Regions from separate parts of the Aquamicrobium soli genome, predicted to be linked through region 2. Evidence: predicted binding sites of a transcription regulator. Region 2 holds the regulator's gene; the other holds the start of a gene.
What was found. Region 2 encodes LexA, which represses DNA repair genes until DNA is damaged. Its sites were predicted from a motif close to TGTTCNNNNTGTGTTCNG; they were not measured.
Positions count from the first base shown of each region.

Region 1: the regulator LexA is predicted to act here: its motif matches at 4,090-4,107, upstream of ACFOHJ_RS07965 (DNA recombination protein RmuC).

Region 1 covers NZ_JBHRTK010000010.1:11,702-18,855, forward strand. Annotated here, with positions in the region: gene ACFOHJ_RS07935 (transporter) at 1-352, shown strand, start outside; gene truA (tRNA pseudouridine(38-40) synthase TruA) at 337-1,089, opposite strand; gene ACFOHJ_RS07945 (GNAT family N-acetyltransferase) at 1,105-1,611, opposite strand; gene fmt (methionyl-tRNA formyltransferase) at 1,608-2,543, opposite strand; gene def (peptide deformylase) at 2,550-3,080, opposite strand; gene ACFOHJ_RS07960 (glutathione S-transferase family protein) at 3,193-3,984, opposite strand; gene ACFOHJ_RS07965 (DNA recombination protein RmuC) at 4,140-5,390, shown strand; gene ACFOHJ_RS07970 (DUF6481 family protein) at 5,539-5,967, shown strand; gene sugE (quaternary ammonium compound efflux SMR transporter SugE) at 6,094-6,408, opposite strand; gene ACFOHJ_RS07980 (hypothetical protein) at 6,590-6,718, opposite strand; gene ACFOHJ_RS07985 (gamma-aminobutyraldehyde dehydrogenase) at 6,885-7,154, opposite strand, start outside.
Region 2 covers NZ_JBHRTK010000015.1:131,782-138,935, reverse strand. Annotated here, with positions in the region: gene trpC (indole-3-glycerol phosphate synthase TrpC) at 1-425, shown strand, start outside; gene moaC (cyclic pyranopterin monophosphate synthase MoaC) at 418-924, shown strand; gene ACFOHJ_RS16195 (molybdopterin molybdotransferase MoeA) at 926-2,131, shown strand; gene lexA (transcriptional repressor LexA) at 2,248-3,006, shown strand; gene ACFOHJ_RS16185 (ComEC/Rec2 family competence protein) at 3,043-5,523, opposite strand; gene gltX (glutamate--tRNA ligase) at 5,619-7,043, shown strand.

The DNA of each region.
Region 1 (7,154 bases), on a different contig from region 2:
GCTGGCCGGCCTTGCGCTCGTCGCTCCGCGCGTCGGCATCGGCGGGCGTTTCGTCGCCTACGTGGTGGCCAGCAACTGGGCTTCGGCCATCATCGCCTGGCTGATGCTGCCGGCCGCCCTGGCCCGTCTGCTGCTGCCGGAAGGCAGCGGGGTGGCGGGCTTCGTATCGGTGGCGTGTTTCCTGCTGTCCATGGTGCTGACCTGGCGCATGACCAACGCCGTCATCGGCAAGGGCCCGGCGGTGGCCACCGCCGTCTTCTCCGGCATGTTCGCCGGTTCGCTGGTGGTGCTGTTTGCCTTGCAGGGACTGCTCGGCATCACCATTCCGCAGGACGCCTATACGTCCGGATAATCGACCTTCGTCAGGAACAGGCCGTCCGGCGGGGCGACCTGGCCGCAGGCAGCCCGGTCGCGCGCATCGAGTGCTGCCCGCAGGTCGGCGGCCGACCAGGCGCCGTCGCCGACCCGCTTCAGCGACCCGACCATCGAGCGCACCTGGTTGTGCAGGAAGGAACGCGCCGAGGCGCGTACCTCGATGAGGTCGCCGTCGCGCGTGATGTCCAGCCGGTCGAGCGTCCGAACCGGGCTTGCCGCCTGGCACTGCGTGGAGCGGAAGGTGGTGAAATCGTGCCGGCCGAGCAGCTTGGCGGCGGCTTCGTGCATGGCCCCGGCGTCGAGCCGCTTCGGCACCCACCAGACCTTGCCGGCCTCGAGCGCCGCCGGCGCGCGCCGGTTGAGGATGCGGTAAAGATAATGGCGGCCGAGCGCCGAAAAGCGGGCGTCGAAATCTTCCGCGACCGGCGTCGCCTTCAGGATCGAAACCCGTTCGCCCGCCATCTGCAGATGCGCGTTGACGGCATCGCGTACCTTGTCGCCCGTCCAGGCCTTGGCGAGGTCGGCATGCGCCACCTGGCCGGTGGCATGGACGCCGGCGTCGGTGCGGCCGGCGCCACGCAGCGAAATGACGTCGCCGCAGAATTTCGCGATCGCCTGCTCTATCGCCTGCTGCACCGTGGGCAGGTCGGCCTGTCGTTGCCAGCCGGCATAGGCGCTGCCGTCATATTCGATGTCGAGGCGAAAACGCGGCATGCCGGGGCGACGGGGTCAGGCGGCCAGCGCGTCGAAGGCCGTGGCGTAGACCAGCCGGCCCGTCTCCGGCGCCTCGCCCCATGCCAGCGCCTGCAAGGCCTCGCCCTGCCAGGGGCTTTCGAAGCCGGCGGCACGCGCATGGCTGTAGCCGAAGCGGCCGTAATAGGCGGGATCGCCCAGGACGATGGAAAGCCGCTCGCCGGCTGCCTTCAGGCGCACATGCGCCTCGCGGACCAGCGCGCCGCCGATGCCCGTGCCGTGGAAGGACGGATCGACCGCCAGCGGCGCCAGCGCCACCGCCGCAAACTCCTTGCCGGCGTGGTGCACATAGAGCCGCGAAAACAGGATGTGGCCGATGACCTGGCCGTCTTCCTCGGCGACCAGTTCGACGATCGCGTCGCCATCGGTCACCAGCGCGTCGACCAGTCCCGCCTCTGCAGACTGACCGAAAGCGTGTTCCTCCACGAGCCGGATCGCATCGCGATCGCGCGGCGTAGCCGGCCGTATCGACATCATGCTCATGATAGTTTCGTTCCTTCTTGCATGCGTGTACCGCGCAGGAATTCCGACGCGCTGACCGCCTTGCCGCCCGCCCGTTGCAGTTCCACCAGCCTGACCGCGCCCGCAGCGCAAGCCACCGTCAGCCGGTCGTCGAGAATGCTTCCCGGCTCGCCCGAACCCGTGGCAAGCGCCGAGCGCAGCAGTTTCAGCCGTTCCTTGCGCCCGCCGATTTCCCCTTCGCACCACGCGCCGGGAAACGGCGACAGGCCGCGAATGTGGTTATGGACGGTGACGGCGGGAAGCGTCCAATTGACGCGGGTTTCCGCCTTTTCGATCTTTTTAGCGTAGGTGACGCCCTCGTCCGCCTGCGGCGTAAACGCAAGCTCGCCGGCTTCCAGGCGCGCCAGCGCCGCCGTCATCAGTTCGGCGCCCGCCGTCATCAGGGCATCGTGCAGGTCGCCAGCGGTCATGTCGGGCGCTATCGCGACCCTTTGCACGGCCGCCACCGGCCCGGTGTCCAGGCCCTCCTCCATCCGCATCACCACCATGCCGGTCTCGGCGTCGCCGGCCATGACGGCGCGCTGGATCGGGGCGGCCCCGCGCCAGCGCGGCAGCAGCGAGGCATGGCCGTTAAGGCAGCCGAGGCGCGGTGCATCGAGTACGGGCTTCGGCAACAGCAGGCCGTAGGCGACGACCACGGCGACATCGGCAGCAAGGGCGCGGAACGCCGCCTGCTCGGCCTCGCCCTTGAGCGAAACCGGGGTACGGACCTCGAGGCCGAGCCTCTCGGCCTCGCGCTGCACCGGAGAAGGCGTCAGTTCCAGCCCGCGGCGGCCGGCGGCGCGGGGCGGCTGCGTATAGACGGCGGCGATCTCGTGCCCGGCCTCGACTAAGGCGCGCAGCGTCGGCACGGAAAATTCCGGCGTGCCCATGAAGACGACGCGCAGCGCCATGGCCGGTCAGCCGACCATCCTGCCGGGGACCTTGTCCCGCGCCAGTTTCTTGAATTTCTTGACCACCATGTCGCGCTTGAGCTTGGAAATGTGGTCGATGAACAACACCCCGTCGAGATGGTCGATCTCGTGCTGCAGGCAGGTCGCCATCAGGCCTTCGGCCTCCATCTCCTGCATCTTGCCGTCGCGGTCGAGATAGCGCACCCGCACCGTCGCCGGGCGCTCGACCTCGGCATAGTAATCGGGGATCGACAGGCAGCCTTCCTCGTAGACCGAGCGCGCGTCGGCCTTCTCCAGGATTTCGGGGTTGATAAAGACGTGAGGCGCCGGCTCCTCGCCCTCCTTGGCGAGGTCGATGACCAGTATGCGCAGCGGCTCGCCGATCTGGATCGCGGCAAGACCGATGCCGGGCGCGTCATACATGGTTTCCAGCATGTCGTCGGCCAGCTTGCGCAACGGCGCGTCGACCCGCTCGATAGGCTTTGAAACCTGGCGCAGGACCGGATCGGGGAGAATGATGAGCGGCTTGATCGACATGCGCTTCACCTAAGACCTCGGACAAACAGCGTCAACCAGCCGCAGCGTGCAGGAACGAATTTCCAAAGGCGGTTGATCACCGCCGGCCCCATGCCCTCGATGACAGCCCTGGCTACAGCAGCCCGAGTTCGGAATCCGTGGCGGCGGGACCGTATTTGGCGCGAGGCGGCCACGGGCGATCCTGCCAGCGCGGATCGAAGGCGAAGCTGGACAGCTTGCGCCCCGGCAGCAGCGCGCCGTTTCCCGCGCCCATGGCATAGTCGTAGTAGAGCTTGACGATCTCCTCCCTGGAGACCTGCTGGACGGCGGGATGCGCCAGGCAGGCATCGCGCCAGCGGCACACGCGTTCCAGGCCCGGTTCGGCAATGTCGAAATCCTCGTAATAGTCCAGGAACCAGAAGCGCATGAACATCGGCGTGAACACGGCCTCGGCCAGCCCGAACCGGTCGAACAGCCAGGTTCCGGCCGGATTCTGCCATTCGAGGAAGTCGTCGAGCCGGCGGTACTGGGCGATCATCGCCTGGCGGCAGGCTTCGCGCTTTTCCCGGTCCTGGTTCATCACGAAGCGATAGCCCGCCCCGGTGAAATCGCCTTCCATGGCGACCAGCATCGCCTCCACGGCGCGCTCGTAGGGGTCGGCCCGCGCCACCGGCTTTTCCGCGAACAACTCGTCCAGATAGCGCAGGATGACCAGGCTCTCCTTCAGGATGCCGCGTGGTGTGTGCATGATCGGCAGTGCCGTCGTGCCGCGCGACAGCGCCAGCAGCGCGGGATCGCGCGGCCGGGTGATGTCGACCACCGAGAAGCGGACCGCGTCGCGTTTTCCCTTCAGTTCCAGCAGGATTTCCAGCCGCTGCGAAAACGGGCAGACGGGGATGTGATAGACGACGATGTCCGTTTCCATGGTGCTTCCCTCAAGCCGAACCGGTTATGCCCGCGCTAGTTCGGCATCTTTCGTCGCGCTTCGCAACTGAAATACCGGTGCGCCGAGTACAGTCGACCGGCTGTTTGTTCCCTTTTTGATCTGGTGAGCGGCCGCGAATCGGCTATGTTCGCCGCATGAATGAAACGGCATCCTCCCTGTCCGAACCTTTCCTGCGGCTCGGCGCGACGACGATCACGCTAGGCCAGGCGATGGCGGTTGGCGCGGTCCTGTTCCTGCTTCTGGCTTGCGCATTGGTTGCCGCCCTGTGGCGGTCGGCCAAGGCCCGCGAGCAGGCCGCCGCAGAAGCCGCCGCGCAGGCACGGGAAGCCGGGGCGCGCATGGCGGCCATCGTGCAATCCCAGGCCGAGATGCAGGGCCGCATCGGCGCCATCGCCGAGGTGTTCGGGGCCCGGCAGGCCGAGCTTACGCAATCGATCGGCCAGCGGCTCGACGCCATGACCGGTCGGCTCGGCCAGACCATGAGCGAGCAGACGAAGTCCACCCACGAAAGCCTGGCGAAACTGCAGGAACGGCTGGCCGTCATCGATACGGCGCAGAACAACATCCAGTCGCTGGCCGGCCAGGTGGTGCAGCTACAGGCGATCCTGTCCAACAAGCAGACGCGCGGCGCCTTCGGCCAGGCGCGCATGGAGGCGATCGTCGCCGATGGCCTGCCGATGGGCGGCTACGAGTTCCAGACGACGCTGTCGAACGGCAACCGCCCCGACTGCCTGATCCACATGCCGAACGGCGCGCCGGCGCTCGCCATCGACGCGAAATTCCCGCTGGAAGCATGGAACGCCATCCGCGCGGCCGAAGGCGCGGAGGCGCAGAAGATGGCCGCGCAGGCCTTTCGCCGGGACCTGGAAGTGCATATCCGCGACATCTCGGAAAAGTACCTGATCCAGGGCGAGACGCAGGACACCGCCTTCATGTTCGTGCCGTCGGAATCGGTGTTCGCCGAGATCCACGAGCATTTCGAGGCGATCGTCCACCGGGCGCACCGGGCGCGCATCGTCATCGTCTCGCCGTCGCTCTTGATGCTGTCCATCCAGGTCATCCAGGCGATCCTCAAGGATGCGCGCATGCGCGAGCAGGCGCATCTCATCCAGGGCGAGGTGGTGCGGCTGATGGAGGACGTGGCGCGCGTGGACGAGCGGGTGCGCAAGCTGCAAACCCATTTCGGCCAGGCCACCAAGGACATCGACGACATCCTGATCTCGACCGCCAAGGTGACCCGGCGCGGCGAGAAGATCGAGGCGCTGGAGTTCGGCCTGCCGGACGCTCCCGACAGCGCGGCCGGCGCGGCGGCAAAGCCGGACAAGCATTCGGTGGATTCCAAGACCGGCCAGCTTCGGCTGCGGGTCGTCGAGCGCGACGACTGAAAACAACGCCTGGTCGCGCTCAGGCGGGCGGGCGATGTCTTATTGCCGCAACACTAGCAGATTTCATGCCAGTTATGCGGTTTTGACGCTTGAAATCCCGGTTTCCGGGCGTATGTAAGCGTCGCAGATCGACTACAGGGAACTAGACTTGGCTATCTATAGGGAAAAAGACATTTTCGAGCGGCGCAATGCCGCGAACGAGGCGAAGAAGGCACTTCTGGAGCGTTTCAAGGCAAGACCGGCAGACGACGATCCGGCGGTGCTGGCACGTAAGGCGGAACGCCAGGCCATTCTGGAGGCCCGTGCAATACGCGAAGCCGAGAAGGCAAAGCTGAAGCAGGAGCGGCTGGCACGCGAAGCGGCCGAACGCGCCGCACGCGAAGCAGCCGAAGAGGCGGCGCGCCTCGCTGCCGAAGAGATCGCGCAGGCCGAGGCCAAGCGCAAGGAAGCCGAAGAGAACGAGCGCATCGCCCGCCTCCTGGCCGACGAAGCGGCCCGCAAGGCCAAGCGCGATGCGCGCTACGCCGCGCGCAAGCAGCGCGTCGGCAGGGCGCCGCCCGGCTTTACGGCCCGCTAAGGCCACGAACGTTCTTCGCCGAAGCGCGAGCCAAGAACATACGGCTGGAATGGCCCCTGCCCCAGCCCTGAACAAAAAGCCGGAACGACCGCAGGGTCGCCCGGCTTTTTTCGTGCGTCGTGCTTGTCAGGCCGCCAGCTTGAGCCCGATAATGCCGCAAACGATCAAGGCAATGCAGCCCAAGCGGGCGGCTGTCGCGGGTTCGCCCAGAAGCCAGATACCGAGCAGCGCTGTGCCGACGGTGCCGATGCCCGTCCATACCGCGTAGCCGGTACCGACCGGCAGCGTCTTCAGCGCCAGGCCGAGCAGGATCACGCTGACGAGCATCGACAGGGCGGTGAAAACCGTCGGCATCAGGCGCGAAAAGCCCTCGGTGTATTTCAGGCCTATCGCCCAACCGACCTCGAACAGGCCGGCAAAAAACAGGTACGTCCACGCCATTTGAAGACTCCATCAAGTGGGCGGGTCGTCCCGGCCGGATTTTACGGGAACGGCAAGGTCGTCCTTGCCGGCAGGCTGGAGCGGCTCTGGTTTTACTATGGAACAGCAAAACCGCTCTATCTCACTGGTTAGTCGCATTTCCAGCAAAACCGTTTCACGATTTCCCCGGAAACGCTCTGGCCTATTTTTCCTTCAGCCGCGTCGCCTGCACAGGAGGAGCCTTGAACGCCGGAGTCGCCGGTGCCGGCTTCTTCGCGTCCTTCTTGGGTTTGCGAGGCTCCTTGCCCGGCTTCATCGCACCCTTGGCCATGATTCGCTCCTGCGTTTGGCTGTCGCAGCACTCAACCAAGTCTTGCAGCGCACCGCAAGACCCATCGCGACAGGCCTTGCATATAGGTAATTACCGGGCGCTTTGAAGGCTCGGGCAGGCCCGGCCGGGGAAACCGGCCAGCATTTTCCCGCAGCGCGCGGCGACGCTAGCCGTGCGCGATCATGACGTGGCGGACGGCGGTGTAGTCCTCCAGCGCGTAGAGCGACATGTCCTTGCCGTAGCCGGACTGCTTCAACCCGCCATGCGGCATTTCATTGGTCAGCATGAAATGCGTGTTGATCCAGGTGCAGCCATATTGCAGGCGCGCGGCCGTGGCCATGGCGCGCGAAATGTCCTTCGTCCAGACGGACGAGGCCAGCCCGTAGTCGCTGTCGTTGGCCCAGTTGACCGCCTCGTCGGCATCCGAGAAGCGCGT
Region 2 (7,154 bases):
ACGAGGCGCGCGCCTGGGGCGCCGACGCCATCCTCATCATCATGGCCAGCGTCGACGATGCGCTTGCACGCGAACTTGAAGAAACCGCTGCAACCCTTGGCATGGATTCGCTGATCGAGGTTCACGACGAGGCGGAACTGGAACGCGCGCTGAAACTGGAATCGCGGCTGATCGGCATCAACAACCGCAACCTGCGCACCTTCGAAACCAGCCTCGACGTTTCCGAGCGCCTGGCAGCCCATGTACCGGCCGACCGGCTGCTGGTCAGCGAAAGCGGCATCTTCACCCATGCCGATTGCAAGCGGCTGGAGGCGATCGGCATCGGCACCTTCCTCATCGGCGAAAGCCTGATGCGGCAGGCCGACGTGACGCAGGCGACGAGGCTGCTGCTGACCGGAGCGACCGCCGCGACGGAAAATGTCTGACCCGAAGGCACATCCGGCAGGCCCTGCCCTGACCCATCTCGGCGCCGACGGCGAGGCGCACATGGTCGATGTCGGCGAAAAGGCCGAGACGACGCGCACCGCGATCGCCGAAGGCTGCGTCACCATGCAGCCGCAGACGCTGAAAACCATCCTCGACGGCAACGCCAAGAAGGGCGACGTGCTGGCCACCGCGCGCATCGCCGGCATCATGGCGGCCAAGCGCACCCATGAACTGATCCCGCTCTGCCATCCGCTCTTGCTGACCAAGGTTTCGGTCGACATCGAGCCGGACCACGCTTTGCCCGGCCTGAGGGTCACGGCGCTGGCGCGCGTTACCGGCAAGACCGGCGTGGAGATGGAGGCGCTGACGGCGGCTTCGGTCGCCTGCCTCACCATCTACGACATGGCCAAGGCCGTGGACCGCGCCATGGTGATCTCCGGCATCCGGCTGATGGAAAAGACCGGCGGCAAGTCCGGCACCTACAAGGCGGAGCGCTGACATGGCGCTGGTGCCGGTCGCCGACGCCCTCGACCGGCTGCTTGCGGGCGCGGCACCGCTGCCGGGCGAAAGCGTGCCGCTGGCCGAAGCGATGGACAGGGTGCTGGCCGAGCCGATCCGCGCGCTGCGCACGCAGCCGCCTTTCGACGCTTCCGCCATGGACGGCTATGCGGTGCACGCCGCCGACATCGGCACGCTGCCGGCACGCCTGTCGGTCATCGGCACGGCTCCCGCCGGACATGGCTTTACCGGCACCCCGGCCGGGGGCGAGGCCGTGCGCATCTTCACCGGCGCGCCGTTGCCCGCCGGCACCGACACCGTCGTCATCCAGGAAGACACCCGCGACCTCGGCAATGGTGCGATCGAAGTGGTCGAGGCGACGGCCCATGGCGCCAATGTCCGCAAGGCCGGGCTGGATTTTGCCGAGGGCGACCTGCTTCTGGAAAAGGGCCGCCTGCTCGATCCCGCCGCCCTGGCGCTGGCGGCGTCGGCCAACCACCCCTACCTCAGCGTGGTGCGGCGGCCGCTGGTCGCCGTGATCGCCACCGGCGACGAACTGCGTACGCCCGGCAGCGAACTGGCGCCCGGCCAGATCATTTCCTCCAACGCCTATGGCGTGGCCGCAGTCGCGCACTCGGTCGGCGCTCGCGCGATCGACCTCGGTATCGCGGCCGACCGCAAGGAAGACATCGCTGCGCGCGTCAGGCAGGCCGTGGCAGCAAAGGCCGACGTGCTGGTGACGCTCGGCGGCGCTTCCGTCGGCGACCTCGATCTCATCCACGACGTGCTTACCGGCGAAGGCATGACGCTCGACTTCTGGAAGGTGGCGATGCGTCCCGGCAAGCCGTTGATGTCGGGCCGCCTCGGCGCCATGCGCTGCATCGGCCTGCCCGGCAACCCGGTGGCAAGCCTGGTCTGCTCGCAGCTGTTCCTGAAACCGTTGCTGGCCCGCCTCGGCGGCCGCCGGTACCGCCCCGACATGCGCGAGGCGCGGCTCGGCGCGGCGATGGCGGCAAACGACCGGCGGCAGGATTACGTCCGCGCCTGCGTTCGCGAGGAGGCCGGCCTTCTCACCGCCACGCCGCTCGGCCTGCAGGATTCCTCGATGCTGCGGCGCCTGGCCGACGCCGAGGGCCTGATCGTGCGCGAGCCCTTCGCGCCCGCCGCAGAGGCCGGCGCCAACTGCCGCGTCCTCATGCTACGCTGAACAAATCACCAACATATTCATTAAAATTTAAACGGTTGCGGAACACAACTGGAACAGATAGTGTCTGTTCATGGTTTGTTTTTCGATTCCGGATTCGAACGGCACCGGGGGCCGCGATGCTGACGCGTAAGCAACATGAACTGCTTCTTTTCATCAATGAACGGCTCAAGGAAAGCGGCATTCCCCCTTCCTTCGACGAGATGAAGGAGGCGCTCGATCTTGCTTCCAAATCCGGTATCCACCGCTTGATCACCGCACTGGAGGAGCGCGGCTTCATCCGCCGCCTGCCCAACCGGGCGCGGGCGCTGGAGGTGCTGCGCCTGCCCGATTCGCTGACTCCCGGCTTCAATGCGGCCCGCAAATTCTCGCCGAGCGTCATCCAGGGCAGCCTGGGCCAGCCCGCCCCGGCTTCCGCCAGCCAGCGTGCAGGCGACGCCGGCAAGCTTTCCAGGCCCTCGCGGATGCAGACGGCCGGCAATGACGACGAAGCCGCCAGCGTATCGATCCCGGTCATGGGTCGCATCGCCGCCGGCGTGCCGATCGACGCCATCCAGCACAAGACCCACTCCATCTCGGTGCCGCCGGACATGATCATGGGCGGCGAGCATTACGCGCTCGAGGTCAAGGGTGACTCGATGATCGAGGCCGGCATCTTCGACGGCGACACGGTCATCATCCGCAACGCCAGCACCGCCAATCCCGGCGAAATCATCGTGGCCCTTGTGGACGAGGAGGAAGCGACGCTGAAGCGCTTCCGCCGCAAGGGCGCCTCCATCGCGCTCGAGGCCGCCAACCCGGCCTACGAGACGCGGATCTTCGGTCCGGACCGGGTCAAGATCCAGGGCAAGCTGGTCGGGCTGATCCGCCGCTACTGACCGTTGTGCGGTTAGGCGCTGGCATCTGGCGCCGCCTTACGGTTTCTGGCTGGATCCCGTGCCTTTAATGCCTTGGCGTCGCGGCGTTTTGCGCCCGGCTTTCGCATCGTAGGGCGGCCGGCCGCGCGCCTCGCGGGAAAAAGCCCGCTGGCGATGCCATGGCCGGTAGTTTTCCTCGACCGCATAGCGGATCTCGGCGGGCGCCGCGGCAGACTGCCGATCAAGGAAAATCTCGGCGCTGCCGGAGCGTGCGAGGTCGCGCGCGGTGACGACCGCGACCAGCGGATCGCGACAGGGATCGGCGGCCGTGGCGTCGGCGATAACGATGAGCGCGGCGAAAGCGCAGGCCGGCTTGGCGGCGGCCGCACTGTCGGCATGGGCGACGATCGGGCCGTTGCCGTGCCTGGCCACGCACAGGCCGTCCGCGCACAGGAACGGCGTTCCTTCCGGCAATTCGATGCTGTCTTCCAGGTCAAAAGCTGAGGCCTTGGCCGGTGCTGGCGCAATCACGGTTTCGGCGTCGAGCGCGCGGCGCCAGTTGTCGATGGTGAATTCGCTGGCGCGCGGCCGGTTGAGCGCCAGTTCGCCGCCGCCGATCGGTAGCGCGACCAACCGGCCGTCTTCCGAAACGAGGACATCGGGCGTTCGCACGGCCGGGATCGCGAGCAAGCCGGCAAGCGCAAAGGGAAGCGCCGCCCACCTCAGCCATGTCGTGGCCATCGTGGCGATGACCAGCGCGATGGTGACGAAAAGCACCGCCTCCCCCGACACCAGCCCGACCGCATCGACGGGCGAGCGCGCCGCGATCCATTCGGCGAGAACGATCATGGCGGAAAGCCCCTTGCCCATCACGTAGAGGAACGGCCAGTCGAGCCCGAACGGCATCGCCAGCGAGGAGAGGACGGCGAACGGCATGACGACCGCCGAGACGATCGGCATGATGGCAAGGTTGGCAAGCAGGCTGAGCGGCGCCACGCGCTGGAAATGCCACATGGCGTAAAGCGTCGTAGCACCCCCGGCGACGATCGAGGTCACGGCGAGACCGGCCATGCCGCCAGCGAATTTGCGCGACAGCCAGCCGGGGAGCGAGCGGCGCGGCGGCGAAGCGGTCGTCTTGCCGGCGCGGTAATCAGACCAGCCGGCATAGGCGCCCACCAGCGCGGCCGTTGCCGCAAACGACATCTGGAAGCTCGGCCCGACCACCTCATGCGGGGATACGGCGATGACGGCGATGGCCGAGATCGCCAGGTTGCGCATGGTCAGGGCCGCCCGGTCGAACAGCACCGCCGTGAGCATGACCGCCAGCATGATGAAGCTGCGCTCGGCCGCCACCACCACGCCGGAAATCACCAGATAGGCGGCGACGGACAGCAGCGCGACGGCGGCGGCGATCTTCTTCACCGCGTGGCGCGAGGAAAAATCCGGAAACAGCGCGAACGCCCCGCGCATCATCGCCATGACGATGCCGGCCACCAGCGCCATGTGCAGGCCGGAAATCGAGATGATGTGATAGATGCCGGTCTTGCGCATCGCCTCGTTGACGGCTTCGGGAATGCCGGCGCGTACCCCGACGATCAGTGCCGCCGCAATCTCGCCTTCCGCACCGCCGACGCTTTCGCGGATATGGCCGGCGATCGCCTCGCGCGCATTTTCCACCATCGCCGACAGCCGCGCAGAAAACGGCATCGGCCGCTCCTCGGCCAGGCTGGGGTTGCTCATGAAAAACCCGCTGGCGCCGATCCCGTCGAAATAGCTCTGGAACGAGTAGTCGTAGCTTCCCGGGCGGATCGGCCCGGTCGGCGGCAGCAGCCGCACGGTGCCGCTGATCGTCGAGCCGGCGCGGGCTCCCTTGGGCAGCGCCCGCGCCGAAACGCGCACGCGTTCGGGAGCGTAGCGCAAGGTCGGCCTCGCCGTCGAAAGCACGTCGAGGGTCAGCCGCACGCGGCCGCTTTCCATGTGGTCGATGGCAACGACCCGTCCCGTCAGGCGCGTCGAGATTTCCGACCCGAGCATCGGCGTCGCCGCGCGCCAGGTCTCGGCCTTGGCCGCGAGGAAACCGAGCACGCACAGGAGAGCCGCCAGCAGGCACAGATGCGTCTTCGGCCGGTTCCGGGCAACCCAGGCCACGAGGGCCAGCAGCAGCGCCAGCGCTGCCGGCCGATAAAAATCCGGTTCGCCGGCAAGCGAAAAATAGCCGACCACGCCGACCGAAAGGAACACCGGCACCAGCAGGAAGGCGGCGCCCCGGTCGAGTTCGGTGCGGGCAGCGGCCGTGACGCCGTTTCTGATTGTGGCCGGGGAGACGCGGCGCAAGCGCTGCCGCACCGTCGCAAGCCGCGTCCGCGGGGCTTTCCCGTGTGGGGCGGCATCCCGTGTCGCGGGATTGTCTGGAGCCGTCCCGGCCGGTCGGCCCACCGGCAGCGCCTGAACCTCGGCCACAGGCGTAAACAGCGAGCGCTCGTTGACGTCGTCCCTTACGCCCCCGCCGTCGTTTTCCGCCCGGCCCGGTCCAGCCATCGGGTCTGCCCCTTGCGCCCCAGACCTCCTATGCTACATGAACGCGCGGGTTGGAAAAGCCCGCTTGGTACTCACCTCTCCGTTCGAGAAATCGCATGTCCGACAAGGTCGTCACCCGTTTCGCCCCCTCGCCCACCGGCTACCTGCACATAGGCGGCGCGCGTACGGCGCTTTTCAACTGGCTCTACTCGCACCATGTCGGCGGCAAGATGCTGCTCAGGATCGAGGACACCGACCGCGAACGTTCCACGCAGGCGGCGACCGACGCCATTCTCGACGGGCTTTCCTGGCTTGGCCTGAAGTGGGATGGCGAGGCGATCTCGCAATTCGAGCGGGCCAAGCGCCACCGCGCGGTCGCCGAGGAACTGGTCCGCGCGGGCAAGGCCTACTACGCCTACGAGACGCCGGAGGAACTGGCGGCGATGCGCGAAAAGGCGCGCGCCGAAGGCCGCCCGCCGCGCTACAGCGGCCAGTGGCGTGATCGCGACCCGTCGGAGGCGCCGAAAGGCGTTCCCGGTGCCGTGCGCATCAAGGCCCCGCTCGAGGGCGAAACCGTCGTCCACGACCTGGTGCAGGGCGAGGTGCGCTTTCCCAACAAGGATCTGGACGACCTCATCATCCTGCGTTCGGACGGGGTGCCCACCTATATGCATGCCGTCGTGGTGGACGATCACGACATGGGCGTCACCCACATCATCCGCGGCGACGACCACCTGACCAACGCGGCGCGCCAGACAGTGATCTACAACGCCATGGGCTGGGACGTGCCGAAGATGGCGCACATCCCGCTCATCCACGGCGCGGACGGCGCCAAGCTTTCCAAGCGCCACGGCGCGCTAGGCGTCGAGGCCTACCGCGCCATGGGCTACCTGCCGGAGGCGCTGCTCAACTATCTGGCGCGGCTGGGCTGGAGCCATGGCGACGACGAGGTCATGTCGGTCGAGGACATGGTCAAGTGGTTCGACATAGCCGACGTCAACAAGGGTGCGGCGCGCTTCGATTTCGCCAAGCTGGAAGCGCTGAACGGCATCCACATGCGCGCCATGGACGACCAGAAGCTGTTCGACATCTTCGTCGATACCCTGCCCTATCTCGAGGGCGGCCCGGCAATCGCCGAGCGCCTCGACGCGGCCGGCAAGGCGCGGCTCCTGGCTGCTCTGCCCGGCCTCAAGGAGCGCGCCAAGACGCTGGTCGAACTGGCCGACGGCGCCGCCTTCCTGTTCGCGCAGCGCCCGCTTGCCCTCGACGAGAAGGCCGCGACCCTGCTGGGCGGCGAGGCAAAAACGATCCTGCGCGGCGCGCATGCCGCCCTGAGCGGCGTTTCCGGCGAGTGGAACGCAGCCGGCGCGGAGGCCGCGATTCGCGAGTTCGCCACCGCCGGCGGCCACAAGCTCGGCGCCGTCGCGCAGCCGCTGCGCGCCGCCCTTACCGGCAAAAGCACCTCGCCCGGCGTGTTCGACGTGCTTGCCGTGCTCGGGCGCGACGAAAGCCTTGCACGCATAGGAGATCAAATCGATTAGGGCAGCCATGCTGCCCTAATTGTCGATTGAAACAGTTCTATTGCGGTGCAACATTGCGCGCTGACATAGTGAGGCCGGAGAGCCCTTTCGGCACAAACCCTTGCTGGCAAT